DNA from 3 places in the Dethiothermospora halolimnae genome. Region 2 is predicted to be linked to each of the others. Evidence: predicted binding sites of a transcription regulator. Region 2 holds the regulator's gene; each other region holds the start of a gene.
The links. The regulator HrcA, encoded in region 2, represses chaperone genes, less so after heat shock. The targets are predictions, from matches to a motif close to ATTAGCACTCNATANTATNGAGTGCTAAT.
Positions count from the first base shown of each region.

Region 1 (10,952 bases), on a different contig from region 2:
AGCACTAGAAAATTTTAATATTCTAATGGAAAAGGATAAACTAACAAGGGGATATGGAAGGTTATTTGCCGATTATATGGGGATAACTGCAGGTATATACTTAATATTTTTATCGGCTTTTGTTATTACTAGGGATAAAAGAAGTAAAATGGATGGCTTAATATATAGTAGGAAGATTTCATCTTTTAAATATATATTAGCAAAATATATAGGGTTATTTGTTAGTGTTTTTATTGGTTATATTGTTGTAGCTACCCATGCTACTATAATGTTTACTAAGATAGCTAGTATTAATAATTATACGATAGATTATTTTGCGTTTTACAAGTATACAATTATATGGATAGTTCCTACAATATTATTTACTTTATCGATTGGGTTTATTATATCTATAGTATTTGGAAATGGAATAGTAGCAATTCCATTTCAATTTATTCTATTTAGTAGGTCGGTTTTACCTTTATCAGGGGATTATGGTTTAGATAAATTTATGATTAGATTTAATAGCTCAGGAAAATATGAACAGTATATTCAGTGGAGACCACAGATTATCACTAATAGGATTTTTTATGTAATATTGTCAATAGCTATATTAATAATTTCAGTATTAGTATTTGAGTGGAAAAGGGGTAGGGGAGATGAATTTTTTACGATCAAGAAAAGAACTGGGTAGATATAATATAAAAATTCTTTGTAATCTGAATATTTTAGCTGCTTTTATAATAATATTACTGACACCTGCTTTATTTAGCCTTAAAAGACTTTCATATGGAGAAATATCTAGAATAGGAGAAATGTATTTACCAATATTAGGTGTAATTTTGCTTACTTATATAGGTAGGATAGAAGAGGAGAACAATGTAGAACAACTAATTTATATAAGGGAAGTATCTAATTTGTTTATATTTGTAATTAGATTAGTATTAATAATGACATTAATTTTTATGATGATACTAGGTATTATTTTAATTGCACGATTACAAGGAGGGATATTTTCTATTTGGAAGGTAACTTTTGGAATTTTCATTTCTTCTGTATATTTTGGGATGATAGGATTAACTGTAGCAAATATTACAGAAAAACTTTCAGCAGGATATTTAGTTTCCTTTAGTTACTTTGCATTTGAATTTTTCACATTGGGAAAATATACTAAAGAGTTTTTTGTTCTTAGTCTTATAAAAGGGAATTTTAGTAATAAGTATAATATATTAATATTGATATTAATGTTTTTAATTTTAAACTTTGTAATGATAAATAGAAAGGGTATTAAAGGTTAATAGAAAGTATATAAGAGAAATGTTGACATTAAATGTAAAGAAACAATATAATAAAAGATAATTATTAATCTTATAAGAAATACTACATCTTAAATTATAATCTAAGATGTAGTATTTTTCATATAAAAAATAAATAAAGAAGGAAACATAATGCTAAATAAAGAACTTAAATATATAGAATAAATATATTAAGAAGGGGAGATTAATGTGAGTAATGAGTTAAAGAAAAGAAGTGAAGTAGATAAATCATTAACTTGGGATTTATCCCATATTTTCAAAACAGATGATGACTATGAGCAAACGTTAAATGAAGCTGTGGAAGGTTCTAAGGTAATAGAGAATAAATATAAAGGTAAGTTAAATAATGTAAATATTATTTTAAAATGTATAGAAGAATATGAACAGTTATATATAAAAGCATTGTTAACAGGGAGTTATGCTTCTTTAGCAGTTTCAGTGGATCAAACAGATGTTGATAATCAAACTAGATATAATAAAAATAATAGTATATTATCAGAATGTTTTAGTAGAATAACATTTATAGAAAGTGAATTAAAGGAGGTTGACGATAAGGTATTAGAAGAGGCTATAAATAATACCGACAAATATAAGGTTTATCTTGAGGATATAAAAAGAAGTAAACCCCATACATTACATCCAGAAGTGGAAAAGGCATTTGCTAGTCTATCTCCAGTATTAGATGCTCCATATAGCATATATAATCAAGCTAAGTTAGCTGACATGGATTTTGATAAATTTGATGTAAATGGAAAAGAGTATCCCCTTAGCTTTGTATTATTTGAAAACTCATATCAAGGAGATAAGGATACTAAGGTAAGAAGAGAGGCATTTGATGAATTTTCAAAAAAGATAAAAGAATATGAAAATACTATTGCCACTGCATATCAAACGCAAGTACAAAAAGAAAAAATTATGTCTAGTATGAAGAATTTTGACTCTGTATTTGACTATTTATTATTTGATCAGAAAGTAGATATGGAGTTATATAACAGACAGATTGATGTTATAATGGAGAAATTAGCCCCCCATATGAGAAAGTATGCAAAACTTATAAAAAGAATATATGGATTAGAAGAAATGACCTTTGCAGATCTAAAGGTATCTATAGATCCAGACTATGATCCTAAGGTGACTGTAGAAGAGTCTAAGAAGTATATAAAAGGTGCATTAGAAGTTATGGGTGAGGATTATCTTGATCTTGTTATGAGGTCTTATGATGAAAGATGGGTTGATTTTGCTCAAAATAAGGGTAAATCCACAGGGGGATTCTGTGCTACACCCTATGGAATACATCCATATATTTTACTTTCTTGGAATGGTCTTATGAGCGAAGTGTTTACTCTAGTACATGAGTTAGGACATGCAGGTCACTTCATGTTTTCCCAAAAACACAATAATCTTTTTAATGAATCACCATCACTATACTTTATTGAGGCACCATCTACAATAAATGAAATGCTTTTAACTAATTATTTAATAAAACAAGAAAATGATCCTAGATTTAAGAGATGGGTATTATCTTCTATGATTAGTAATACATACTATCATAACTTTGTAACCCATTTATTGGAAGCAGCATATCAACGGGAAGTGTATAGGATAATTGATGAAGGTGGCTCAGTTCATGCTAAAAAACTAAGTGAACTTAAGAAGGAAGTATTGGAAAAGTTCTGGGGAGATTCTGTAACTATAAATGAAGGGGCCGAACTTACTTGGATGAGACAGCCCCACTACTACATGGGACTTTATCCTTACACCTATAGTGCGGGACTAACGGTAGCTACAGAAGTAAGTCAGAGAATATTAAATGAAGGGGAAAAGGCTGTAGAGGATTGGAAAAATGTATTAAAGGCAGGAGGAACAAAGGCTCCTGTTGAACTTGCTAAAATGGCTGGAGTTGATATAACTACAGACAAACCTCTTTTAAATACCATAGAATACATTGGTGATATGGTAGATGAGATTATTAGATTGACCGAGGAGATAAATAAAAAATAAATATAAAAAGCTTGAGAAAGGAATTTCTCAGGCTTTTTATTAGGTTAATTATTTCTATGGTTGATTAATTGATTTTCTCCCATTTCAACTAGCCGTTTAGTCATATTACCACCTAAAGAACCTCCAATATGACCGTTGTTTCTAGAAGTCTTATTTCCCCCGTCGACATTTTCCTCATGTACTATACCGAGTTCATTGGCTATCTCAGCTTTCATTTCTTCTAAAGCTTTTCTAGCATTGGGATTAATAAACTTTTTTGACATTGAAAAACCTCCTTTCTATAATGTTATCTATATTCTTTCATAAATTGAGATTATAATACTAAATGAATCACGTAAGGGTAATAAAAAAATTGAATTTATTGACATAGGAATAATAATGTGTTATATAATAATTAGCACTCATTATTATAGAGTGCTAACTATTTTTTTTAGGTAACCTTCGAATGAATTCGAAGCTACTTATATCTAATCATAGGGGATAAACCTCGGTAATGTAGAGGGGAATTCATTCCCCAATTTTATGAAGGGAGAGAAACGCAATGAAAAAAGAATTTAAGACAGAATCAAAACGATTATTGGATATGATGATTAATTCTATTTATACCCATAAGGAGATTTTTTTAAGGGAGTTAATTTCCAATGCCAGTGATGCCATGGATAAAATGTATTATAAAGAGTTGACTGATGATTCATTAACGTTTAATAAAGAAAATTATTATATAAAAGTAACACCAAACAAAGAAAAAAGAATATTAAAGGTCTCTGATACAGGGATAGGTATGACAAAAGAGGAACTTGAAAATAATCTAGGAACTATTGCTAAAAGTGGGTCTTTAGCATTTAAAAGTGAAAATGAGATGAAAGATGGCCATGATATCATAGGACAATTTGGTGTTGGTTTTTACTCCGCATTTATGGTGTCTGAAGATGTAACTGTTATAACTAGACCTTTTGGCAGTGACAAAGGGTATAGATGGCATTCAGAAGGGGCAGAAGGATATACTATTAAAGAGTGTGATAAGGATTCCTTTGGAACAGATATTATATTAAAAATAAAAGAAAATACAGAAGATGAGAATTATGATGAGTATCTAGAGGAATATAAACTAAAATCCATTATAAAAAAATACTCTGACTTCATTAGTTATCCAATCAAAATGGATATAACTGAAAGCAAACTTAAAGAGGGAGCAGAAGATGAGTATGAAGATGTAACTGAAGAGAAAGTTATAAATAGTATGGTCCCAATATGGAAAAAGAATAAATCACAACTTACTGATGAAGACTATGAAAATTTCTATGCCGAAAAGCACTATGGATTTGATAAACCATTAAAGCATATACATATTAAAGCTGATGGTCTTGTAAGATATAATTCTATATTATTCATTCCTGAAAATATCCCATTTGATTATTATACAAAGGAGTATGAAAAGGGTCTAGAGCTATATTCAAATGGAGTATTAATAATGAATAAATGTCAAGATCTTCTTCCTGATTACTTTAGTTTTGTTAAGGGGATGGTGGATTCTGAAGATTTATCCCTTAATATATCTAGAGAAATGCTGCAACATGATAGACAGTTAAAAGTTATAGCTAAAAATATTAAGAAAAAAATTAAGAGCCAATTAGAAAAAATGCTAAAAAATGAAAGGGATAAATATGAGAAGTTCTATAAATCCTTTGGTAGACAGATAAAATATGGTGTATATGAAGAATTTGGGGCAAATAAAGATTTCTTAAAAGACCTATTAATGTATTATTCTTCTAAAGAAGAAAAAATGGTAACTCTAGATGAATATGTTTCAAGGATGGCTGAAGATCAAAAGTACATCTATTATGCTTCAGGGGAGTCAAAGGAAAGAATTGAAAAATTACCTCAAACTGAAATGGTATCGGAAAAAGGATATGAAATACTATACTTTACTGATGAAATAGATGAGTTTACTATAAAAATGTTAATGTCCTATAAAGACAAAGAATTTAAGTCCGTATCTAGTGGAGATTTAGGTATAGACTCTGAAGAAAACGAAAATAGCTCTGAGGGTAAAGATAAAGAGAGTAAAGAATTATTTGAAAAAATGAAGAATATACTAGATGGTAAAGTAAAAGAGGTTAGAGCATCAAAAAGATTAAAAAATCACCTTGTGTGTTTGGCTAATGATGGAGAGGTATCCATAGAAATGGAAAAAATATTAAAATCAATGCCCAATAATCAAGAAGTTCAAGCCGATAAAATATTAGAAATAAACGTTAATCATGAGGTGTTTAATTCATTAAAGGATGCCTATGAAAAGGATAATGACAAACTTAAATTATATACAGACTTATTGTATAATCAGGCATTATTAATTGAAGGGTTACCAATAGATGATCCTATAGAGTTTTCAAATAATATCTCTAAAATTATGAAATAAAGTTTATATACATTATTTTACAATATAATAAAAAACTGTTTAGGAATATATTCCTAAACAGTTTTTTATACTAAGAATAAATTATAAAATCAATAAGTTACACTGTATAGTATAAAAATGTTTGCCTGTCTTTTAGAATAATTGAGAGTAAGTTATAACTTGAAATTTATCATTATTTTCATATATAAATTTAATAATACTTTGAAAATCTTTTTTACTATAGCTTAAGTAATATTCATCATTATTATATTTAATTTTATTCAGAACAAGAATAAAGATATTATTCTTACTATAATCTTCTAAGAGTTTATCTTTTACTTCATTAACGGTTAGACTTGACAATAAGTGTATAGTAGTTACTGGTAAATATTGAATTTTTCTACTATTTAGAACAATTATATTATCTGATGTTCTGATATTACTATATCCAGAATTTTTAAGTTGGTAAATAAGGTAAGGATTAATTTCTCCATAAGGTACTACTATCATGTCACTAAATTTACCGAGGTATCTATTGTCCATCCATTGCTTTCCTTTATCAAAATCTAAAAGAAGTTCATTACATTTATCGTACATATTTTTTTTATGATAATATGACTGGTTTAATAAATTCCAACCTTCCAGATATAATGATGAGAGTTGTTGATAAGACAAATGCTCTTTATCATCAATCATAGATGGAATAATTGGTATGTTACCTTTATAATTATATTTATTCATTATTTTATAAACATCTCTATAAATACTTTTATGACCACCATCAAACATAAAGATAATTTTAGCTTTATCATTGCTAATGGTAGTTGGACTTTTAGGTTTTGTTTTATAGATACTAAGTTTCCTTGCTATATAAACATCTTTTCCCATATTTATCACTGTAACTATTGTTTTAGGATACATAAATATAGTTATAATTAAAGATAATATAATTATTTTTTTATTTAGTTTAATAAAAATCATCCCCTAGTCTTGAGTTAGACTAATCATTTTTTAACCTCTTGAAAGTTGCTTTTAAATTATAAGTTTCTGATAAATGTATCTTAGGACTTTTATTCTGGTAATCTTTATTACCTTCCCAGCCCACAAATGTAAAACCTGGATCTGGTATAGCCTCTAGGGTTATAGGAATATCTTTAAAATAAGTACCTTTCCATGGAATATTACTCTTTCTTATCTCTAGAGAATTAACTTTTATAAAACCACCTTCACTCATATTAATAGTTATATTACACAAATCTTTTAAATGGAAATATTCAATAATAAATTTTCTCATATAGTGAGGTCTTTTAATAGCAAAACTTTTTAAAACTTCTATTTCTTTTTTCCAGTTTTCAATAGTTTTATTATGCAGGTCCCACTTGTTAATATGAGTTTGTATATTAGGATAATAAATTTTCTGTAGCTTCTCAATTTTATCTAATACAACTTCAGTGGAATAAACAGTATTTAATCTATCTGCAAAGGTATTAATAAATTGATTTTTAAATTCACTATTTTTAAGTAGATTTCTTAATAACAGAGTAGACCATGGAGGATTAGGCCAATCAGGTCCATTCTCTTCAGTAGCTCTTTCTAGTGAATTATTTGTAGCTGCTTTATCACCTATAAATAGACCGAAACCATAGTCTAAATCAAATACAAGCCATCTCCAACGTCCGTCATGACCATAGGAGCTATTAGGTTCGTAAATGGGAGTTCTTTTACGCCATATACGAACATTATTACCAGGCCAATCTCTATTATCACAATAAATTTGTAAAATATTATATTCTATAAAATTATTTATATCGATTTGGGATTTTACAAAGTTATAATTGCTATCAACTTTTAGATCATATTTTTTTATATAATTAATTAATCGATTATAATGCATTTCATCTCCTGGAAAGCCTTCTTCTACTTCAACAGCTGTTCCACCGGTGGGGTTTTTTATTATGACTATATTATCGTTATCTATATTGTAGTAACTATTGATATAATTACTATCATAGGTTTCTCTAATATTATGAATCCCATAGTATTTTCCGTTTATATATACTATACAAGGGTTAGAATTTTGGGTGTCAAGTAGTTGGACTGGTTGTATTAAACTTTGAGTAAGAACATCTCTATATAAAGAGTGCTTACTATCAGTAGCAGAGGTTCTAAGAAGTATTTTTGAGAACTGAGTAATTTGACTATTGTTAATCTTATTTCTACATCCTTTATCAAAAAAATTATAATTAAAATAATCTGTATCATCATAGTTTTTATCAGCAGATAATGATAAAGATTTTAGTTTATTAAACCTTGAATATCCTCCATGAATTCTAACACCTATATTCTGACTTAATTTTAAATTTCCCTTTTCATCAAAGAGATTTATAACTCCTTGTCTCTCCCAGTTTTTACCTCTTTGGTTATAATTAGCAGGTGAGGTTTGATCTATATTTTCATTTAGATTGTTAACTCTCCATTTATAAAAAGTTTTTCCTAGAACATAAATTCCTTTTTCGTAGCTAAATAGATTTTTGGGGTCTGTTACTAAAGAAACAATAGGAGTATTGTATTTGTTATAAATATTTTTATTAATAAAATAGCTATGGGTTATAACTTTACTCTTAGGATAACCTTTTTTGTAAATTCTTGCTCTGACTATAGTAGCTGAGTTATCCTTTGATGGAATTAATATAGGTTTAGTATATATATTTGAATTTTTTGTAGGAATGGAACCATTTAAAGTATAATAAATTTTAGCACTAGAATCCTTTGTTTTTAAAATTAAACTAAAGCTATTTTTATAAAAACCGCTGTTATGGGAAAACTCAGGAGGAAATAATCTTTCGTCCCAAAAGTTTTTTACTAAAGGTTCAATTATATTAGTCTTATTTGGAGTACCTTCATCGAATCTATATAGTTTTAAACTTCCGTCAGGTTTTCTTCCATAGGAGATATTATCTATCATAGTTTTAAGAAGGAATATATGGCTCCAATGATTAGTGGGGTCTGTAAGAACTATTACACTATCACTATTTTTCAATTTAAAATTAGTATGTAAGGACATATCTTTTTTACTTATATTTTTTGCCGATGCCCAAACTAAGCAAAAAGACTTGGGATTTATTACTTTGTTAGGAAATCTTCATAAAAAAGGCTGGGTGGGGTCATTTGATAGTCCAAAACCATCTAGATTTATTGGATTGTTTCCTTTGTTGTAAATTTCAATCCACCCCTCAAAATCTCCCTCTTCATCTCTTATACTATTTCTGTTATTTATCATTACTTCATTAATAACTAAACTATACTTTGGAGATTCCTTTATATTATTAAATGTAAATATATGTTTTTTAAATCCTAAGTAAAAAATAATAGATATACATAAAAATAAGAATATAATTCTTGGAGATTTTACCTTTTTCATTATTTCACCCTCTTAAACTAAAATTATCCACTTACTTCTCCGTTATAGGATACAATATGAACTTCTTCTATATTTTCAATTGACTTAAGAGATTTTATTAATAAATCTTCTTCGATTGATTTCAATTTTATTTCATAAGTTATTTCCACAAAAAAATCTTTGGTCATTTTCATACGTAATTTGGAAGGTATTTTATATTCCCCTAATATATCTGATACATCTTTAGATTCAATATTACTTCCCCTTAATATTAATAAATAACAATAATCAAAGTAAATAGTTTTATTAAATATTAATAACAGGAGGGCCAAAATTATACTTCCAATAATAGCTATAATAAATTTATGAGTTCCAGCTGATAAACCAACTGCAATAGCCCAAAACAGGAAACCAATATCTCTAGGCTCTTTAATAGCAGTACGGAAACGTATAATAGAAAGGGAACCAACCATACCTAGAGATAGGGCTAAGTTATTTTCTATTAACATCATAATAATGGCAGTTATTATACAAACCATAACTATTGTTATATTAAAATTCTGTGAATAGGTAACACCAGAAAAAGTCTTTTTATATACGAAATATATAAATAAAGCCAATATAGTAGTGATTACTATATTAAAAATAATATTGTTAATAGTAAAAGAGTTTGTGCCGTTAAGTAAGGTAAATAAACTTTCTTGCTCAATTAAACTATTCATAATAGTTCTCTCCTTTTTATTTTTTTAATATGTTTCGTCCTAGACAATATTTACTTATTTGGGATCTTTGAATTTCAAAGTTGGATAATACTTTCTGTAAAGATATAGGTAGTATATTGTTGTATTTAACTTCTAATATAGATATGGGGTTGTTAAACATTGGAAACATTTGTATATCTTTTTTGAAAAAATCATAGGAGCTAAATGATGCATAAAGATTTTTATCTAAAGTAATTCTAATATTTTCAAAAGGATATATATAAGCCTCTCTATCATAATCTATAATAACTTTAGGATTATAAAAATTTCTATGCATAAAGAAAAATACTTTATTTGTTATAGTTTCATTATATTTAAGTAAGGGAAAAGAACTGCCCTTAATAAGGTTACAAGCATCTTCTTTAGATATAGAGGCAGTTTCTTTTAAAATGTAATTATCATATTTATTTTTAATTTCTAGTTTTACAGTAGATGAATTTGTGTCATATGAACGTAGTCTTATTTTTTTTCTAATATTATGACCTATGATTTTTTCATAATAGGCTCCATTGTCCATAGTGTCAAAATAAAGACTTCTAATCCAATAGAAACCTTTTTCTTTACAATGGCTATCTATTTGCATGTATTCTTTTAAAAATAATCTTAATTCAGAGATTTGTTTTTTATTAATGAAATATTTTATTTCATGTCTAAATACTTTTTTCTCATTTTTCATTTCTAATCCTCCGAAATACTATAATTTATAACAATTATTTGTTCTAGTGACTTTATTCCAACTTGTATTATTAAAGAAATAGGTAATTGTCCCATTTATAAAATAGAATATCCTTAGGATTTGAAAAAAGAATATATCTAATATAATCATAAAATAGAGTTTTTTAGTTTTTAAAGTTGGTACATTTTTCTGTGCGGCCCTAATAGCTATGACAGAAGAGAATATATTAAATATTACAGTACTTAAGTAATAATAAATTGTATGTAGGGGATAACCATATGCTAGCTTTGCAAATATTAAAATAATATTAAATATAAATACTATAGTGGCAATAGAATTACTTAATAAAGCATCTATAATAATATAAAAGCATACATTAGTTTTAAAAATATTTTTAAATAAAAAATTACTATTACTAAAA
Region 1 is NZ_JBAKFX010000005.1:90,532-101,483, reverse strand. Features, by position in the region: gene V6137_RS03500 (ABC transporter permease) at 1-673, shown strand, start outside; gene V6137_RS03495 (hypothetical protein) at 639-1,277, shown strand; gene pepF (oligoendopeptidase F) at 1,485-3,296, shown strand; gene V6137_RS03485 (alpha/beta-type small acid-soluble spore protein) at 3,341-3,559, opposite strand; gene htpG (molecular chaperone HtpG) at 3,838-5,715, shown strand; gene V6137_RS03475 (polysaccharide deacetylase family protein) at 5,848-6,675, opposite strand; gene V6137_RS03470 (CotH kinase family protein) at 6,695-8,734, opposite strand; gene V6137_RS03465 (lamin tail domain-containing protein) at 8,837-9,115, opposite strand; gene V6137_RS03460 (DUF4956 domain-containing protein) at 9,139-9,816, opposite strand; gene V6137_RS03455 (polyphosphate polymerase domain-containing protein) at 9,833-10,531, opposite strand; gene V6137_RS03450 (glycosyltransferase family 2 protein) at 10,550-10,952, opposite strand, start outside.
Region 1: htpG (molecular chaperone HtpG) is a predicted target of HrcA. The motif match lies at 3,690-3,718, and genes of this name have one in related genera.

Region 2 (10,952 bases):
ATTAGAGTAAAGGTCAATGATATTATATTAGATATTCAATCGGTAATTGATAATTTATTAAAAGACTAAATCCGGGCTTTGCCCGGTATTTTAATATATATTAGAATACCTATCCATATATCTTTTATCAATTGTATAGTTGTGTTATAATTGTTAAGGACTACTTCCAATTCATGAGGAGGAAAAATATGGCTAAAAATAGACAAGATAGAGTTAGAAATTTTTCGATAATTGCTCATATAGACCATGGAAAATCGACACTAGCAGATAGATTGATTCAAAAAACTGGTTTATTAACTGAAAGAGAGATGAAAGAGCAAGTTTTAGATAATATGGACTTAGAGAGAGAGAGAGGAATAACAATAAAGTTACAAACTATTAGATTAATATATAAATCTGATGATGGGGAAGAATACATATTAAATCTTATCGATACCCCAGGACATGTTGACTTTAATTATGAGGTTTCAAGGAGTTTAGCTGCATGTGAAGGAGCTATATTAGTAGTTGATGCAGCTCAGGGAGTTGAGGCTCAAACCCTTGCTAATGTATATTTAGCTTTAGAACAGGACTTGGAAATAATTCCAGTTATTAATAAAATAGATTTACCTGGAGCTAGGCCTGAGGAAGTGAAAAAAGAGGTAGAGGATGTTATTGGTTTAGATTGCTCCGATGCACCCTTGATATCTGCTAAAAATGGTATAAATATAGAAGAAGTACTAAAGAGCATAGTAGCTAAAGTTCCTGCTCCAGGTGGAGATAAAGAAGAACCATTAAAAGCCCTTATATTTGACTCTTATTACGACACATATAAAGGTGTTATTGCTTATATAAGGGTTATGGAGGGTTCTGTAGAACCTGGTATGAAAATAAAAATGATGTCCACAGGTAAAGAATTTGAAGTAACAGAGGTAGGAATATTAGCACCGAACCAAGTTCCAATAGACAAGTTATCCTCTGGAGACGTTGGTTATGTATCGGCTAGTATGAAGGATGTAAGGGATGCAACTGTTGGGGATACTATAACTGATGCTAAAAACCCCACAAATAAACCTCTTCCAGGATATAAGGAAGTTACTTCCATGGTGTATTGTGGTATATATCCAGCTGAGGGGGAAGAGTATAACAATGTAAGGGATGCCCTTGAAAAGTTACATGTAAATGATGCAGCCTTAACCTTTGAAGCTGAGTCATCGGTTGCTTTAGGTTTCGGTTACAGATGTGGATTTTTAGGTCTTTTGCATATGGAGATTATTCAAGAAAGACTGGAAAGGGAGTTTGGTTTAAATATTGTAACCACAGCACCTAGTGTTGTTTATAAAGTTAAGAAAAATGATGGGGAAATGGTAGAGATACAAAACCCAACAAACTTACCAGAACAGTCGGAGATAGAATATATGGAAGAACCTATAGTTGATGTAAGTATTATGTCACCCACTGATTATGTTGGTCCTATAATGGAACTGTGCCAAGATAAAAGGGGAACTTTTAAGAACATGGAATACCTTGAGGAAACTAGGGTATCTATGCATTATGAAATGCCTTTAAATGAAGTTATATATGACTTTTTTGATGCATTGAAATCAAAAACTAGGGGTTATGCATCCCTTGATTATGAATTAAAAGGATATAAACAATCGGATTTAGTAAAAATGGATATATTAATTAATAAAGAATTGGTAGATGCCTTCTCCCTAATAGTTCATAGAGATAAGGCTTATGAGAGGGCAAGAATGATAGTTGAAAAATTAAAGAAAATTATACCAAGACATATGTTTGCCGTACCAATTCAGGCTAGTATAGGTTCTAAGGTAATAGCAAGGGAAACTGTTAGAGCCCTTAGAAAAGATGTGTTGGCAAAATGTTATGGTGGAGATATTTCAAGAAAGAAAAAATTACTTGAAAAACAAAAAGAGGGTAAAAGAAGAATGAGACAAGTTGGTAACGTGGAGGTTCCCCAAGAGGCCTTCCTTGCAGTACTAAAATTTGACGATGACAAATAAAAGCAGCCTAGCTGCTTTTATTTTTGCATAATGATATTATGCTTGCTCTTTGCACTGAACAAAGAAGCACCGACGGTGCCTTTGTTCTATTAATGAAATTTTACGACCATAGTGAGTAAAATAACCATAACTATTCTCTATTCTTTATTATTTATTATTTAAAATAAATGAGGTGAATTATAATGAAAGAAATAGCTCTATATATACACATTCCCTTCTGTCAAAGCAAATGTTATTATTGTGACTTTAGCTCCTATGCAGACAAAGAATATTTAGTCGACAAATATATAAAATATTTAAAAAAAGAACTAGATATGTATATAGAAAAGTTAAATGATTATTCTATAAAAACCATATTCATAGGTGGTGGAACACCATCGATAATAAATCCTGAATACATTAAAGATGTATTAGATTATATTAATAATAAATTTAATACTAACTTTCTATCAGAAATAACTATAGAGGCTAACCCAAAGACTATAACCGAAGATAAGCTCAAAGTTTATAGAGCCATAGGAATAAATAGAATAAGTCTAGGGCTTCAGTCAATGGATAATAAGTTACTTAAAAAAATAGGTAGAATTCATACAAAGGAAGACTTTATAAAAACATATAGTTTAATCAGAAAATATGGATATAATAATATAAATGTTGATATTATGTTTAACTTGCCAGATCAAACTATAGATGATGTTTTGAAAACCTTAGAGGAAGTAGTTGAATTAGGTGTAGAGCATATTTCCTTTTACAGTATGAAACTAGAAGAAAACACTCCCTTCTATCATCAATATGAGAAGGGAAAGCTAAATCTTCCAAATGAGGAGGATGAAAGGGATATGTATCATAAAGCTATAGATTTTTTAGAAAAAAATGGATATAAACATTATGAAATATCTAATTTTTCCAAGGAAGATTATCAATGTACCCATAATCTCTTTTATTGGCAGCTTAAACCCTATGTGGGTGTGGGCTTATCAGCCCATTCCAATATTTTTGATAAGAGATATGGAAACCACATTGACTTTGAAAAATATTTTAACTCTATAGACAATAATCAATTTCCCATTTGTGAACAAGAGTATATAAGCACTGATGTAAAAAGATCAGAGTATATGATATTGGGATTAAGACTTATAAATGGAGTTAATAAAGAGGAATTTAAAAAAATATTTAATAAAGACTTAGAAGAAATATGGTCAAAAGAGATCGAAAAATTAGAGAACCAGAAATTAATAAAAGTTAATAACAAGAATATTAAACTTACTAGAAAAGGGTTAGATTTAAGTAATAGAGTATTTGTAGAGTTTATGTAAAAGTATAATTATAAAATAAAAGAACTTTTTTGAAAAAGGTATTGACAAAATAGAATATCAGTGATAATTTAAAGACATAAACATTAGCACTCGACATACAAGAGTGCTAATAAAAACAAAGTTAAGTTATTGTAAGTGTTAATTCCTGTAATTATCTGGGGTGATAACATGAAGCTTGATGATAGGAAATTAAAGGTTTTACAAGCAGTCATCCATAGTTATATAACCAGTGCTGAACCTATAGGTTCAAGAACTGTATCAAAAAAATATAACTTGGGGGTAAGTTCCGCTACTATAAGAAATGAAATGTCAGATTTAGAAGATCTAGGATTTCTATTGCAACCTTATACATCGGCAGGAAGAATACCCTCTGACAAAGCATATAGGTTATATGTTGACAACCTAATGAAATCAAGTGAAATAGTATTGAAAAAAAGAAAAGATATTAAGAAAGATTTATTAACAGAAATCAATGAAGTAGATAAGGTTCTTCAAAATGCTGCTAAGATTTTGTCGAAGGTTACTAACTATACGTCCCTTGCTATAGCACCTCAAGTAAAGCAAAGCAAGTTAAAGCGAATAGAGCTAATACCCATTGATGATTTTAGGGTTTTAGTAGTCATAGTTAACGAGTCTGATGTAGTTAAAAATACTATGTTAAGGGTAGAGGAAAATCTATCAGAAAATCAACTTACTAGAATTTCTAAATATCTTAATCAAAAACTAAAGGGCAAACCTATAGAAAGTCTTTATAAAGAGGTAGAGTCTGGACTAATTAAAGAGATGTATAACTATAAAAGAACCATTGAAAGTTTGATTCCATTGGTAAACCAATCATTGGACAATATAAAGAAAGAAACCATATATTCAGAAGGTGTTACTAACATATTTAATTTCCCTGAATATAATAATATATCCAAGGCAAAATCCTTTATTTCTTTTATTGAAAATAAATCATCCTTATTGGATATACTTTTAAATGATGGTTTTGATGATATTCAAATAAAGATAGGTAAAGAAAACTGTTATGATGAAATAAAAGAATGTAGCTTGATAACAGCTACATATAGAGTAAATGGTAAAACCATAGGTAAAATTGGTGTGATAGGTCCAACTCGTATGGAATATTCAAAGGTAATATCCACTGTTAAATCTATAGCAATGGATTTAGGTGATATAATAACAGATAACTTTACCAAATAGGTGTGAGATATAATCTTGCACCTATATAATGTTGGTAATTGCTTCTGAGTTTAAATGAGTGAGGTGATATTATGAAACATGATGATACTGAAAAGGTAGATATAAAGGATGAAGAAAAAGTAGATAGTAATCTTGATGCAGTAAAAGAGGAAATGGAAGAAGAAGTTAAGGATACTGATAAAGATTATAAGGAAATGTATGAGAAAATGCAACAGGAATTAGAACAATTAAATAACAGGTTTTTAAGACTACAAGCAGACTTTAACAACTATAAAAGAAGAACAGAGGAACAGAAAGAAAAAATATATGCCTATGCTAATGAGGAATTGGTTATTAAGCAGCTAGAGGTATTGGATAACTTTGAAAGGGCTCTATCAGCAGAAAAAGAAAGTAAAGAAGGATTGTATCAAGGGGTAGAGATGATATACAACCAATTAATAAATACATTAAAGAGCATAGGTGTAGAAGAAATCAAAGCTTTAAATGAAAAGTTTGATCCTAATCTTCATCATGGAGTGGCTAGAGAGGACTCAGAGGATCATGAAGAAGATATAGTATTAGAAGTATTTCAAAAGGGTTATAAGTTAAAAGATAAAGTAATAAGACCAAGTATGGTTAAAGTATCAAACTAAATACATAAGGAGGTATATATATGAGTAAGATTATTGGTATTGATTTAGGTACAACAAACTCATGTGTGGCAGTTATGGAGGGTGGAGAACCTACGGTAATTGCCAATGCAGAAGGTAATAGAACTACACCATCAATTGTAGCCTTTACTAAGGATGGTGAAAGATTAGTAGGAGAAACGGCGAAAAGACAGGCTGTTACAAACCCCGATAAAACAATTAGTTCAATAAAGAGACATATGGGTACTGAACATAAAGAGGTAATTGATGGTAAGGATTATACTCCTCAAGATATTTCAGCTATGATATTACAAAAACTTAAGTCAGATGCTGAAAATTATTTAGGAGAGAAAGTAACTGATGCTGTTATAACTGTACCGGCATATTTTACAGACAGTCAAAGACAGGCTACAAAGGATGCTGGAAAAATTGCGGGATTAAATGTTAAAAGAATTATAAATGAGCCAACTGCAGCATCTTTAGCATATGGTTTAGATAAAGAAGAAGAACATCAAAAAATAATGGTATTTGACCTAGGTGGAGGAACATTTGATGTTTCCATATTAGACTTAGGAGATGGAGTATTTGAAGTTGTGTCAACTAAGGGAGATAATCATTTAGGTGGAGATGACTTTGACCAAGTTATAATAGATTACCTAGCAGAAGAGTTTAAAAAGGAAAATGGAGTAGATTTAAGAAAAGATAAGATGTCATTACAGAGATTAAAAGAAGCTGCTGAAAAGGCTAAAAAGGAATTATCCACTGTAATGTCAACTAATATAAATCTACCGTTTATTACTGCTACCCAAGAGGGACCAAAGCATTTAAATATGGACTTAAAGCGTTCTAAGTTTGAGGAATTAAGTTCAGACCTAGTTAGGAGAACATTAGAGCCAACAAAAAATGCTCTAAAGGATGCTGAGTTAAGTCCATCAGATATAGATAAAGTTATATTAGTTGGAGGTTCAACTAGAATACCAGCAGTACAAGAAGAGGTTAAAAAATTAATAGGTAAAGATCCCCACAAGGGTGTTAATCCTGATGAATGTGTTGCATTGGGAGCAGCTATCCAAGCAGGAGTGTTAAGTGGAGAAGTTAAGGATGTATTATTACTAGATGTTACGCCACTTTCTTTAGGTATAGAAACATTAGGTGGAGTATTTACTAAGTTGATAGAAAGAAATACTACTATACCTACTAAGAAGAGTCAAGTATTCTCGACTGCTGCCGACAATCAAACGGCTGTTGATATACATGTTCTTCAAGGTGAGAGGGAAATGGCAGGCGATAATGTTACATTAGGTAGATTCCAGTTAACAGGAATTCCACCAGCACCAAGGGGAGTTCCACAAATCGAAGTTACTTTTGATATAGATGCCAATGGTATAGTGAATGTTTCTGCAAAGGATAAAGGAACAGGAAAAGAACAAAAAATTACTATTACAGCATCAACTAATTTATCTGATGATGAAATAGAGAAAAAGGTAAAAGAAGCAGAGAAATTTGCTGAAGAGGATAAAAAGAAAAAAGAATCTATTGAAGTTAAAAATAATGCAGAGTCAATGATTTATCAAACAGAAAAAACATTAAAAGAGTTAGAAGGTAAAGTTAGTGATGATGAAAAAGCTAAAGTTCAATCTAAACTTGATGAACTTAAGAAAGTTTATGAAGGGGATAATATAGAAGAAATCAAGAAGAAAACAGAAGAATTGACAAATGAATTCCATACATTATCACAAAAAATGTATCAGCAATCGGCAGAACAAGGTGAAGCCACTGCTGGTAATGAAGGAAATCCTTCTGGAAATCAAGATGATGATGTGGTAGATGCCGATTATGAAGTAGTAGATGATGATGAAGATAAATAATATTTACCAAAGCTAAATCCTTTGGATTTAGCTTTGATTTTTGGTTATTTTTATGATAGTTTTATACAGGGAAGATATATGAAATGATTGAAAGGTGGTGAAAAGGTGAGTAAAAGAGATTATTATGAAATACTTGGTGTTGACAAAGGTGCCAGTAAAGATGAGATAAGAAAAGCATATAGAAAGCTTGCCAAGAAATACCATCCCGATTTAAACCCTGATAACAAAGAAGCCGAACAAAAATTTAAAGAAGCTAATGAAGCATATGAAGTTCTGAGTGATGAACAAAAAAGAAGTAGATATGATAGATTCGGACACGCAGGAATGGATGGACAACAAGGAGGAGGCTTCGGCGGCCAAGGATTTGGCGGAGGTTTCGGTGATATTTTTGATGATATCTTTGATATGTTTGGGGGAGGATTTTCAGGTAATAAAAGAAGATCAGGTCCTAAAAAAGGTGCTGATTTAAAATATAAAGTAAAAATTAAGTTTGAGGATGCTGCCTTCGGTGTTGACAAGGAAATAAAAATAGAACGTACTGAGGATTGTTCTAAATGTAATGGTTCCGGTGCCAAACCAGGAAGCTCTAAAAAAACCTGTGATAAATGTAGTGGTTCCGGTGAAGTAAAATATGCACAGCAAACACCATTTGGTCAATTTGTAAGGGTTGGAACCTGTGACAAATGTGATGGAATGGGAGAAATAATAGATGAACCATGTACAAAGTGTCATGGTAGCGGTAAAGAGAGACGAACTAAAACTTTAAATATTAAAATTCCTGCAGGGGTAGATAATGGCTCTGTAATACCTTTAAGGGGAGAAGGAGAACCTGGAGAAAAGGGAGGCCCTAGAGGAGATCTGTATGTATATATTGAAGTGGCTCCCCATGAAATATTTGAAAGAGACGGGACTAACGTTATCTGTGAGTATCCAATAAGTTTTGCTCAGGCTGCCCTAGGAGCAGAGGTCCAAGTACCCACACTAGATGGAAAAGTGAAGTATAAGATACCAGAAGGTACCCAGTCAGAAACAGTATTTAGACTTAAAGGTAAAGGGATCCCCCATATTAGAGGTTATGGTAGAGGGGATCAATATGTAAAGGTTAAGGTTCAAGTTCCTACAAAACTTGATGATAAACAGAAGGAAATATTAAAAGAATTTGCTAAGGCTTCTGGAGAAGATGCTGCAGGAAATAAAAAAGGATTCTTTAATAAGATGAAGGATGCCTTTGGTGGATAAAATAATCACTCCAAGATTTATGGAGTGATTATTTTCATAAGAAAGTGGTTTTTTAAAGGTATATAGGGTATAATAAGCTAGGACTGGCATATATAGCCTTTAATTATTTTGTTGAGTTATTTTAAATTTTCTATTAACTATTAGAGGGATTTAAATTCCAAATTGCTTAGGAATTTAGTAATCTCCCGATTGGTTGCTTGGGATTTATAATAATCCCCGATTAGTTGTTTGGGATTTATAATAATCCTCGATTGGTTGTTGGGGGATTCATAATCCCCCAACTAGTTAACAAAAACGTATAAAAGGGTGTGAAATATCTATGAAGTGGATTGAGGTCCAAATTAAGACTACAACAGAGGCGGTAGAGGCTGTTTCAAACATATTATATGAAGTAGGTGTAGGAGGTCTTGTTATAGAAGATCCTAATGATTTAATTATCGAGGGAAAATCTGAAGAGGATTGGGATTATATTGATCCCAGTTTATTAGAGCAAAACTATGAAGGGGTTATAGTAAAGGGTTATTTCCCAGAAAGTGAAGATTTAATTGATAAAATTGAATTAATAAGACAAAATGTGGAAAAAATACCCCAATATAATCTTGATAAAGGTTTAGGAGAGGTTACTACTTCAGAGGTTTATGAAGAAGACTGGGCCCACAGCTGGAAAAAATACTATAAACCTAAAAAAATTGGTGAAAAGGTTGTAGTTAAGCCTACTTGGGAAGAATATAATAAAAAGGAAGATGAGTTAATAATAGAATTAGACCCGGGTATGGCCTTTGGAACAGGAACCCATGAAACTACTATTTTGTGCATACAACAATTAGAAAAACATATAAAAAATAAAGATAAAGTCTTTGATGTTGGATGTGGTACAGGAATCCTATCTATAGCTGGGGCTAAACTAGGCGCTCATAATGTTATAGGTATTGACCTAGATGAGGTTTCGATAAATGTATCAAATGAAAACATTAAGTTAAATAATGTGGATGATATAGTTGAAATTAGACATGGAAATTTGCTAGATGTGGTTAATGAAAAAGCTGATATAATCGTTGCAAATATTATAGCAGAGATAATCGTTGAACTTGTTAAAGACATTCCAAGGTTTTTAGAAGATGATGGATTATTTATAGCTTCTGGAATAATATTAGAAAAGATAGATTTAGTAAAAGAGGCTTTAGCAAAGGAAAATATGGATATTTTACAAGTGGAAACCAAGGGAGAATGGGCTTCTATAGTTTCAAAAAAGAAGGTAATATGTAATGCATAGATTTTTTGTGGATGAAGAATATATAAAAGAAGATACCATTACTATAATTGAAGATAACTTAAAACATATTAAAAATGTCTTAAGACTTAATATAGATGATGAAATATTAGTATGTGATGGCAATAAAACTGAATATATTTGTAAAATATATTCTATAGATAATAAAGAAGTCAAAGTCAATATAATTGGAAAAAGAAATTCAAAATCTGAACCTAATATAGATATAACTCTATATCAAGGGTTACCTAAAGCAAGTAAAATGGATTTAATAGTACAAAAGTTAACAGAAATAGGGGTAACTAGGATAGTACCCATAAAAACCAATAGGTGTGTTGTTAAAATCAATAATAACAAAAAGGAAGAAAAGAAACTAGAGCGATGGCAAAAAATAATAGAAGGTGCTGCAAAACAAAGCGGCAGGGGAATCATACCTAAAATTGATAATATTATCGATTTAGATACCATGGTTAATAGTTTTGATGAAGATAGCCTTACGATAGTACCCTATGAAAATGAAGATAAAAAAGGGCTAAAAGAAGTTTTACAAAACTTTAAAGGGAATAAAATTAATATTATCATAGGGCCAGAGGGTGGATTTGAAGAAGAAGAAATAAGATTACTTAAAGGGGCTTGTGGTGAAATTGTAAGTTTAGGGCCAAGAATTTTAAGAACAGAAACTGCAGGGATGATAACAGCAGGCATGGTATTATATGACCTTGGAGATTTAGGAGTGATATAATGAAAACTGTAGCATTTAATACTCTAGGTTGTAAAGTTAACCAATATGAGACTGAAGCTATGATGGAAATTTTTGAAAAAAGAAGATATAAGATAGTAAATACATCTGATAAGGCAGATGTATATGTGATAAATACGTGTACTGTAACTAATTTAGGAGATAGAAAATCAAGGCAATTTATAAGAAGGTCTAAAAAGAAAAATCCCGAGGCAATAATAGCAGTGGTTGGGTGTTATGCCCAAATATCTTCAGATGAAGTTTTAGATATACCTGAAGTTGATGTGATAGTTGGTACCAATAATAGAAATAAGATTGTAGACTTATGTGAAGAAGCTAAGGAGAAGAATAAGAGAATAAATGTGGTTAAAAGTATAATGGATGTAAAAGAATTTGAAGACTTATCCATAGCGGAGATTAAAGGGAAAACAAGGGCAAGCTTAAAGATACAGGAGGGATGTAATAGATATTGTTCCTATTGTATAATTCCATATGCTAGGGGACCTATTAGGAGTAGAGATTTGGATAAAATTTTAGATGAAGTTAGAAGAATAGCAGATAATGGATTTAAAGAAATAGTATTAACGGGTATACATGTGGCTTCTTATGGAAAAGATTTAGGTGATATAAGATTAATTGATGTAATTGAAGAAGTTCATAAAATAGAAGGAATTGAGAGAATTAG
Region 2 is NZ_JBAKFX010000002.1:121,277-132,228, reverse strand. Features, by position in the region: gene V6137_RS01610 (hypothetical protein) at 1-69, shown strand, start outside; gene lepA (translation elongation factor 4) at 189-2,003, shown strand; gene hemW (radical SAM family heme chaperone HemW) at 2,186-3,319, shown strand; gene hrcA (heat-inducible transcriptional repressor HrcA) at 3,488-4,522, shown strand; gene grpE (nucleotide exchange factor GrpE) at 4,594-5,154, shown strand; gene dnaK (molecular chaperone DnaK) at 5,175-7,019, shown strand; gene dnaJ (molecular chaperone DnaJ) at 7,125-8,258, shown strand; gene prmA (50S ribosomal protein L11 methyltransferase) at 8,578-9,531, shown strand; gene V6137_RS01570 (16S rRNA (uracil(1498)-N(3))-methyltransferase) at 9,524-10,270, shown strand; gene mtaB (tRNA (N(6)-L-threonylcarbamoyladenosine(37)-C(2))-methylthiotransferase MtaB) at 10,270-10,952, shown strand, end outside.

Region 3 (10,952 bases), on a different contig from region 2:
AATAGTCTATGTATTCCAGCAACCCCCACATCATAGAGTTTGTCTACACTATTGCCTAAAACCTTAGCAGTTATATAAGCCTCATCTGCCACTGGTATATCGGAAGTGCCTCCCGTTACAACTAGTATTTTACTATCTGTTGTTCCAATTTCCCTTTTTTTAACTAGAACTATTCTAGCTAGCTCATGGTACTCCACATCATCGGTTATTTCTTTTATTGCATTATATATATCAATATTTGCCCTAGTTAATAATATATTATTTTCCCTTAATAACATTTTCTCCACAATACCCTTTATATGTTCTATAGACTTTCCTTGACAATATATAACTTCAGGGTATCCATTTCTAAGACCCCTATGATGGTCAATCTTAGCATAACCTAAATCTTCAAAGGGAAGATCCTTAAGTCTATCCATAGCAGAATCTATATCCACATTACCATCTTTTACACCTTCCAGTATCTTCTTTATATCTTCATTTGTCACTTCAAACACCACCCTCTTTTTTTAAAGAATAGATAATAGAGAATAAAGAATAGATATGGTGCAAAGTGGCCTAGGACACTTTGTTTCTATTCTAATAAAATTTTACGACCATCGGGAGTAAAATCTCCTTATCTATTCTCTATTCTTCATTCTTTATTCTTTGCTTTTATCTTTCTTCTTTCTTACTTTACACTTTCTTCTTTAATGAAAGTGTTCATTTTCCCTTGACTATATCCCTCTAAATCCATTGTTACATAGGTAAATCCAATCTCTTTTAATTTACCCGATATCTTGTCCATTAATTCCATATTAAAAAATTTATTTCTTTCATCTCTAGAAACTTCTATTCTAGCCATATCCCCATGATGTCTTACTCTATATTGTTTAAAACCTATACTACTCAAATAGTCTTCAGCATTTTCGATCATTTTAAGTTTATCTTTAGTTATCTCTTTATGGTATGGAATTCTCGTTATAAGACAAGCAAATGCTGGCTTATCCCACGTTGGTAACCCTAACTTTTTAGATAATGCCCTTATATCATCTTTAGTAAATCCAGCTTCTTTTAATGGACTTTTAACTTCCAACTCTTCTATAGCTTTCATTCCTGGTCTATAATCTCCCAAATCATCAACATTGGAGCCGTCTAATACATAGTTAATTCCTAAGCTTTTAGCTTCTTGTTTTATTGATGTAAATACTTTTTTCTTGCATATATAGCATCTATCAGTTGGATTATTTTTAAATAGATCCTTAAACTCCCTCTCATTTATCTTAATCATTTTATGATCTATTCCTATTGATCTACTAAACTCCTTAGCTTCATTTATCTCCCTAGATGGATGCATTGGACCTAATACAGTTATTGCCTTAGCATTATTATCTAATACATCATAACATACTTTTGATAAAAGGGTACTATCTACTCCCCCTGAAAAAGCTACAACTACTTTTTTTAATTCTTTTATTATTTGATGCAATTTCTGGTATTTTTCTTCTAATGACATCATTTCACTCCTTATAGCTTTATTAATGTATATTATAACATAATTTTCATTTAAACTATTTTATTGTTTGTCATTTCATTTATTTCATGCTATATATTATGGTTATTGTTAAATAATAATATTACAAATAAATCTATCGATTTTCATAACGGAGGGATATTATGGCCAACATTAGCTCAAAAAGAGAATTAGATACCAAGTTACTTTCACTATTAGAGGAACAATTAAACGAAGAAGCTTTACTTTATAAAAAATATTTAAATCTAGCTGGGTCTTTTTTAGATTGTGAGCTAAAAAATATCTGCCATGAAGCAAGTAAGAAACATAGGGATAATTATCATCTATTACTATCTTACTTAATCTAAAGAAGAATGGGTAAAGAAGAAAGAAGAATTTTAAAAGCAAAGAATAAAGAATGGAGAATAAAGAATAAATATGGAAATCTTCGAATGAATTCGAAGCTACAAATTTTGTTATGTAGGGGCTGAATATATTCAGCCCTCTCGCCCTGAAAGTGGTGGGAAAGAGCCGAAAATAAAATTGGTTTAAAACAAAAGAATAACTAATAACCAAAAAACTATAAACACCACCAATCCTGTTGTTGGGGGATTCGTAATCCCCCAATAACGAAGACATAAAACCAATTTATAATTTAAAATTTACAATTTAAAATTCCGAAGCGCCGGTCCAAGGCAAAAACTTTAAATCACCAAAATTAACAATTAACAATTAACAATTAAAAATTAACAATTCCGAAGCCACCGCTTCGGCGAAAGGGGTTTTATCATGTTTAATAAAACTTTATCAGAAAAGGATCTTCTATTTGATTTAATGTCATCGGAAAAAAAAATATGCAATGATTATAATAATGCATTAATGGAATCATCATGCCCAGTTTTACGAAATATTTTTTCTGAGTGTCTATCTAATAACCAAAAAAACGAATTCTCTCTATATGATGCCATAGATAAACGGGGCTGGATTAAAACAAAATTAGTCAGTGATAGGGAAGTTAAGGATGTTTATAATAAGTTTAGCAATTTGATATAGACAAAAGCGACCGGAAACGTGGTCGCTTTTTTAATTGTTAATGGTTAATTGTTAATTATTGGAGGTTTAGGGTGATTGATGATACCCTTAGCTTATGTGGAATTGGATATTATCTAAGGCTTAAACTAATTTTGATCACTTCTTCTTAAAATATTAACTCCTAATATCAACATCAATAACCAAAATGTAAGTCTTATTATTTTTATTTTTAAGTCATCAAAACTATTAACAATACTAAATGATAGTAATAAGGTGCCTATTAAACCAGGGATAAATGAAATATATCCTAGATATACAAACCATCCTTCAATCTTCTTAGTTCTAATAATGTCTATATTAAAAAGTATTAAAGCTATAATTTCTATTATGCCTATTTCCATAGTTACCTCCTTTATATGGTATTATTAACATTATTATACCATAAGTGTTTAGACTTCAATATATTGAAACTTTAGACTCTCTTTAGAAGACCTATTATACTGTATATTATATTCCTTAAAATAGTTTTATTACTATTCTATACTATAGGGCATTAAAACAGGCCTGAATATATTCAGGCCTTACAAAGTTGGGGGATTACGAATCCCCCAACAACGAGGGAATTATATAAAAACCCTCTATCACCAAACCAATTAACAATTCACAATTAAAAATTAACAATTAAAAAAGGTGGCATGCACTTCGCCACCTTTTTTAAACTACATCATTCCTGGCATTCCGCCGCCCATTCCTGGCATTCCGCCACCCATTGGGGCATCATTTTCTTCTTCTTCATCGGCAACTACACTTTCAGTGGTTAATACCATAGCAGCTACTGATGCTGCGTTTTGTAGTGCTGATCTTGTAACTTTAGTTGGGTCAACTATACCAGCTTTTATCATATCTACATATTTTTCATTTAATGCATCAAAGCCAATACCTTTTCCTTCTGCTTTTATTCTTTCCACTATAACTGAACCTTCTAATCCAGCATTTTCAGCTATTTGTCTTACTGGCTCTTCTAGTGCTCTTCTTATAAGCTTAATTCCTGTTCTTACATCACCTTCAACTTCATCAATTAACTTTTCTACAGCTGGAACTACATTAAGTAATGCTGTTCCACCACCGGCTACTATACCTTCTTCTACAGCAGCTCTCGTAGCAGCTAAAGCATCTTCTATTCTTAATTTTTTCTCTTTCATTTCAGTTTCAGTTGCTGCACCAACTTGGATTACTGCAACTCCACCGGCTAACTTAGCTAATCTTTCCTGTAATTTCTCTGTATCAAATTCTGAAGTTGATTCTTCTATTTGAGCTTTTATTTGTCTTACCCTATCTTCAATGGCACTTTCTTCTCCAGCACCATCAACTATAGTGGTGTTCTCTTTTTCTACTTTAACTGTACTAGCTCTTCCTAACATTTCTAATGTAGTTTCTTTTAAGTCATATCCTAACTCTTCAGAGATAACTTCTCCCCCTGTTAATGTAGCTATATCGCTTAACATTTCTTTTCTTCTATCACCAAATCCAGGAGCCTTAACTGCAACACAATTGAAAGTTCCTCTTATTTTGTTTACAACCAATGTTGCTAAAGCTTCCCCTTCTATATCTTCTGCTATAATTAACAGTTGTTTGCCCTGTTGTACTATTTGCTCAAGTACTGGTAATATATCTTGAATATTTGTTATTTTCTTATCTGTTATTAATATATATGGATCTTCCAATAAAGCTTCCATTTTTTCTGTATCAGTTGCCATATATGGTGATAAATAACCTCTATCAAACTGCATACCTTCAACTACATCTAAAGTAGTTCCCATAGTTTTTGATTCCTCTACAGTTATAACACCATCTTTTCCCACCTTTTCCATAGCTTCTGCTATTAAGTTACCTATTTCTTCATCAGCTGCTGAAATAGATGCAACTTGAGCTATTGATTCTTTATCAGCTATTTGTTTTGAATCAGCTTTTATTCCTTCTACTGCAACATCAACAGCCTTATGTATACCCTTTCTTAAGATCATTGGGTTTGCACCGGCTGCAACATTTTTAAGTCCTTCTCTTATTATAGCTTGAGCTAATAATGTAGCTGTAGTAGTACCATCACCTGCAACATCATTAGTTTTTGTTGCTACTTCTTTAACCAGCTGTGCCCCCATATTTTCATATGGATCTTTAAGTTCTATTTCCCTTGCTATAGTAACACCATCATTAGTTATAAGTGGTGATCCGAATTTTTTATCTAAAACAACATTTCTACCCTTTGGTCCTAATGTCACTTTAACTGTATCTGCTAATTTATTAATACCCTTTTCCATGGCACGACGAGCATTTTCACTAAATTTTATTTCTTTAGCCATAATTTATTCACTCCCTTTTCGATTTATAAAGATTTAAATATAACCTTATTACTCAACAACTGCTAAAATATCTATTGACTTCAATATAGTATATTCTTCACCATCTGCTTCAACTTCTGTTCCTGAGAACTTAGAGAATATAACCCTATCTCCGACTTTTATTTCACCTTTTTCTTCTACCTTTGGTCCTACTGCTATAATTTCAGCTATTTTAGGTTCTTCCTTAGCTGAGTTAGGTAATACTATCCCACTTTTTGTAGTTTCTTCTTTTTCAACTTTTTTAATTACAACTCTGTCACCTAATGGCTTGATAGTCATTTTATTACCCTCCTTATTTTGTATAATAAATTTAAATTCATTTACTTACTTTTTATTATTAGCACTCAACATTAACGAGTGCTAATACTTACAATTAATATATTACATAATAGACTATTACTTAGCAAATCCCGTAAAAGCATAAAAATAACCACCAACTGTGATTATTCTCAATTATTGCTATTTTTATTCATATATCTCCCATTATTTATTTTTTTCATAACAAGTTTAGTTTAGAGAATAAATAATAAAGAATAGAGAATAGATATGGAAACCTCCGAATGAATTCGGAGCTACTATTTTATAAAAAAATAATGAACAACTTAGGTCCAGGCATGCCCTGTCCCTACATAATGAAATTTTACGACCAACGGGAGTAAAATCTCATTATCTATTCTCTATTCTTTGTCTTTATATTTCTTCTTTCTTCTTTACCCATTCTTCTTTAATCTAATGTAGCTTCGACTTCAGTCGAAGGTTCCCTCATCTATTCTTTATTCTCTATTCTTTATTCTTTAAACTAAAGGTTCATAATAGCATAATAAACCAACGGTATAAATACTGCTGGTAACATATTCCCCACCTTTATTTTTTTTATCTCTAATATATTTATTGATATAGCCATAATAAGTATACCTCCAACGGCCACCATATTGGCTTGAACAGATGGTTCTAAAAGATAATCTTTTAAATAAACTGCAGAAATAGTTATAAGCCCTTGATATAAAAACACCGATACAGAAGAAAACATTACACCTATTCCTAAAGTAGATGCAAATACTATAGCTGTAATTCCATCGATTACTCCCTTTGCAATCAATGTATCGTGCTCCCCTGTAAGACCACTTTTTAAAGCCCCTGTTATTGCCATAGCTCCAACACAATAAATAAGAGAGGTTGTTACAAACCCCTTTGAAAAATTAGAATCACCTTTGCCCATCTTTTTTTCTATAAAGTCACCAAACTTCTCTAAATTTTTTTCTATATTTAGTAATTCTCCAATAAAACTTCCTATTGCTACACTTAATATAACCAATAAAGTATTTTCAGCCGTAAGGGCATCCTTTAGCCCCAATACAATAACCGTAAGACCTAACCCATTTATTATAGTATCCTTATAGTTATCCTTTAGTCCATTTTTAAGTAATACCCCTATCAGGGCCCCTACAATAATTAATATAGAATTTACAACAGTTCCTAGCATATTCTTTTCTCCCTTTTCATAAATTAGAGAATAGATAATAAAGAATAAAGAATAAATATGGTTATTTTACTCCCTGCGGTCGTAAAATTCTATTATATAAGTTGGGGGATTACGAATCCCCCAACAACACGATAGGAGCTTTGACTTCAGTCAAAGGTTTCCTTATCTATTCTTTATTCTCCATTCCTTTATTCTTTGCTTTTTAAAATTTCTTCTTTCTTTTTTACCCATTCTTCTTTAAATTAAGTTCCCTTGCATAATAAAACAAATATTGCTGAGCGAAGCCTGCATATTTACCAAATTTATTTTGAGCATATTTTTGTATATCCTTAAGTTTGGTATCCTCATCTAGATAAAAGTATTCCATAACCCTTTTTACCCATACATCTATTGGGAAAGCATCATATTTATCCATTGAAAATAACATAATACAATCTGATACTTTAGGTCCTACCCCAGAAAATAACATAAGTTCTTTTCTAGCATCCTCTGTTGTTAGATTTTTAATTGCATATATGTCCATTTGACCACTGGCTACAATATCTGCTGCATTTACTATATATCTTGCCCTAAAGCCTGTTTTACAATTTTTTATATCTTCCACAGACTTTTCTGTAATATCTTCTGGTTTAGGGAAACTGTAATATTTCTTTCCATTGTATTCCTCTATATATTCACCATATTTCTCACTCAATAATTCAATTGCAGCCTTTATTCTAGGTATTCTATTGTTTGCCGATATTATAAAGGATATTAAAATTTCCCAAGGGTCTTGATTTAATATTCTTATTCCATAGCCAAAGTCCGTTGATTTCTTTAATACTTCATCCCTAGATAATTCTTCCTTTATAGCTTTATAGTCCCTATCTAAATCAAAATATTCATACCAAATATTATTGAAATCCTCTCTATTAGTATTAGACAAAATAATATTATTTTCCTCTTTTTTCACGTTAATAACTTTTTCATGGGCTACCCCAGTATAACTTCCATCATCCTCTTCATTCCATCTAAAACATTGTCCACACTCAAATATATGTTTAGGTTCAAAGTCACTCACATTTTCTATTATTATTTTATTATCTTTCTCTATTATATTATAATCCATAGTTTTTCCTCCCTATTATTTTGAGTCTTAGCTTAAGTCTTAGTTTGAGTAAAAGCTTTGTTAAAGGCAAAGCTAGTTGTATTTACTAAGACTAAAACTTAAGCTAAAACTGATTTTTCCTATATATATAAATATAACCTTAATATATCCTATTAAACACTATTAACTCCTACAATAACTCCATAAACTCTTTAGCAGCAGCTGATACTGGAAAATTTTTATGGGTTACTAATCCTATACTTCTTTTAGGCATTTTCTCTTTTGTTTTTATTTCATATAGCTCTTCTTTTTCTAGTTTATCCTTTATAAAATCCTTTACTACATAAGATATCCCAAGGCCTATTTTAGCAAATTCAATCAAGAGATCTGAACTTCCTATTTCTATATCTGGTGTTATATTAAATCCATGTTCCCTAATATATTTATCAAATAATTTTCTAGTGTTACTATCCCTTTGTAACAATAATATAGGATATTCTAATAGTTTTTTTAATTCTATGATTTCATCACTTAAAAATTTATATTTCTCTCCACATACAAAACAATCTTCAATCTCAAAAACTTCCTTTATCAAAAAGTTTTTATCATTTTTTATTGGTAATGTTACAATACCTATATCTACCTTGCCTGATTTTAAAAGTTTTATAGTTTCAGGGGTAGTTTGATTATTTATTTTTATATTTATGTCAGGATATCTACTATGAAATTCCTTAAGATAAGGCAATAGGTAATATTGGCATAATGTATCACTTGTACTTACTCTCAACTGTCCCTTAACTAGATTTCTCATTTCTAAAAATTTATTTTCAGCAGTCATTATAAAGTCATATCCTTGCTCTATATATTTAAACAATACTTCCCCTTCACTTGTAAGTCTAATCCCCTTTGATGTCCTAAAAAAAACTCTACCTCCTAATTCCGTCTCCAATTGCTTTATAGATTGACTTACAGCCGGTTGGCTTATATATAGGTCCTTTGCAGCCCTTGATATACTCCCTGCTTTTACCACATAATAAAAGACCTTATAGAGCTCCATATTTACAATCATATAACCTCTCCTTATATTCAGCATAAGTAATATTAATTTTATTTATATATTTTATCATATTATAATATAATTAAGATAGATTGGGGGATTACGAATCCCCCAACAACTAATATATTTCTACGATTTCAACAAAAGGAGGAAATATTTTGACAGAATATTCAATTGGAATGCATGGATTTTTTGATGATAAAAAGTACAAAAGAGACTTCCGCAATTTTATTAATGGTATAGAATTTTGTCTTTTTAGTGATGAAGAGGTTAATAAACTAAAGAATATAGCTAAAACCGATGATTTCAATATAGGTATTCATTTTCCTTTAAGAAAAAAGATATACAAATACAGAGATCCTTTAATTCTATCAAAGGACAAAGATGAACGCCTTGATGCCTTTAATGCTATAGAAAAGGAACTGAAGTTTGCTACAGATATTAATGCCAAATACATGGTTATGCACTTTCCAAAACCAGTAATTCTTAATGATGATTTTAATTTTGATACATGGGCATTTACCTATGATAATGAATTCATTTTTGAAAAAGATTATTCCTTTGAAGATTTTAGAAAAGATTGTATTAATGCCTTTGAAAAATTATCCCGTTTGTCAGATAAATATAACGTTCAAATAGTCTTAGAACATGATTATTTAAATAAGTATTTTTATGAAGAAGATTTATTAGAAAATTTATTAAAAAAATACACTAATATAAAATTATGCCTAGATACTGGAAGACTCCATGTTATGGATAAAGTAAACCCTAACTTTGATTCTATAAAGTTTGTACAGAATATGGCTAAGTATACTTATCTTCTTCACATTTCTAATGTTCGTGTGAGAAAAACCCTTAAAGATAGACACTTTCCAGTACTCCCTAATCAAAATACAAAAGATGGATGGGCTAATATAGATTCTTATTTAAAAATAATGTCTAATATAAATCCAAACATTAGAATATTGTTTGAACATCGTTCAGATTTAGTAAATGATAAAGATCTAGATTTATGTTATAAGTGGGTTCGTAGTTATTTTGAATTTTAATATACTTTAGGAGGTATTAAAATGGAAATACTAGTTATGGGAGGTACTGAGTTTGTTAGTAGTTCTATAGCAAAGCATATGATTAATGAAGGAAATACTGTTGATATCTTTACCCGAGGCATAAAAAAGGTAAACTATGAAGGTATAAGAAATCATATTGTAGGAGATAGACTTTCTCCAGATGATTTGAAAAAATGTCTATTAGATAAAAGATACGATGTTATATTTGATATTTCTGCCTACACATCCGAAGATGTAGAAAAACTTACTTCTGTTATAAATACTAGTAAACTTAAAAGATATATCTTTTGTAGTTCTGGGGCTGTATATAAGCCTACTGAAAAAATGGTTGCTGAAGATTATCCTCGGGGATTTAATAATAATTGGAATGATTATGGATTAAATAAGAAAAAAGCAGAGGATTATTTATTTGATCTATATAAAACAGATAACTTTCCTATTACGATTTTTAGACCAACATATATTTATGGAGATGGCAATAATCTATATAGAGAAGTTTATCTATTTGATAGAATAAATAAGGGATTAGATATCCCTATTCCAAAGGGTTATAATAAAACTCAATTTATTCATATTAATGATTTAGTAAGGGTTTTTGAAAGTGCAATATACTGTAATAAATCTATAGGAGAGGTATATAATGTAACCCATAGAGAACAAATAACTTGGGAATATCTAGTTAAGACTGCATTAAAGGTTATGGATAAAAAAGTTAAGATTCATAAAGTTGACTATAGTACAGCAGCTATTAGTCCAAGGGAGTTTTTCCCATTTAGAGATGTTACTTATCTTTTCAATATAGAAAAATTAAAATATCATAATTTATATGTACCTAAAATTGGTTTAGAGGAAGGTTTAAATAGTACATACAAATGGTATATAAATGAAAAACCCCAGCTACAAGACTTAAAAATGAATAGAGTGGAGTTTGCAATAAAATATACCGATTAAATCCTAGGATTTAATCGGTATATTTTATTGATTCGTTACTCCTAACTAATATAGATGATAAAAGCTTTTATCATCTATATTTTGAAAAAATTTCAATTTTATTAAAGGATTTTGTGTTTTTATGTCGAATATTGTAATAATGACATTTTGAAATATAAAAAGAAGGAGGAATTAAATTTGAAATTAAAATCAAGTATATCTAACAAATTATTATTAATAATATTACCTCTGGTAATATTGATCTTTCTAGTTTCGGGTCTTATTATAGATAAGAGGGTTAGTAATAATATTAAAGAAATAGCTTTAGGGGAAGTAATAAATAAATCCGAGGAAATTACATCAAGGGTAAATAATTTCTTTTCCGATAAGAGAAACATTACA
Region 3 is NZ_JBAKFX010000004.1:61,274-72,225, reverse strand. Features, by position in the region: gene larB (nickel pincer cofactor biosynthesis protein LarB) at 1-488, opposite strand, end outside; gene larE (ATP-dependent sacrificial sulfur transferase LarE) at 671-1,495, opposite strand; gene V6137_RS02655 (hypothetical protein) at 1,657-1,860, shown strand; gene V6137_RS02650 (spore coat protein) at 2,282-2,545, shown strand; gene V6137_RS02645 (hypothetical protein) at 2,671-2,925, opposite strand; gene groL (chaperonin GroEL) at 3,244-4,884, opposite strand; gene V6137_RS02635 (co-chaperone GroES) at 4,933-5,202, opposite strand; gene V6137_RS02630 (DUF554 domain-containing protein) at 5,723-6,406, opposite strand; gene V6137_RS02625 (DNA-3-methyladenine glycosylase family protein) at 6,630-7,514, opposite strand; gene V6137_RS02620 (LysR family transcriptional regulator) at 7,684-8,562, opposite strand; gene V6137_RS02615 (sugar phosphate isomerase/epimerase family protein) at 8,709-9,599, shown strand; gene V6137_RS02610 (NAD-dependent epimerase/dehydratase family protein) at 9,621-10,571, shown strand; gene V6137_RS02605 (methyl-accepting chemotaxis protein) at 10,749-10,952, shown strand, end outside.
Region 3: V6137_RS02635 (co-chaperone GroES) is a predicted target of HrcA. The motif match lies at 5,260-5,288, and genes of this name have one in related genera.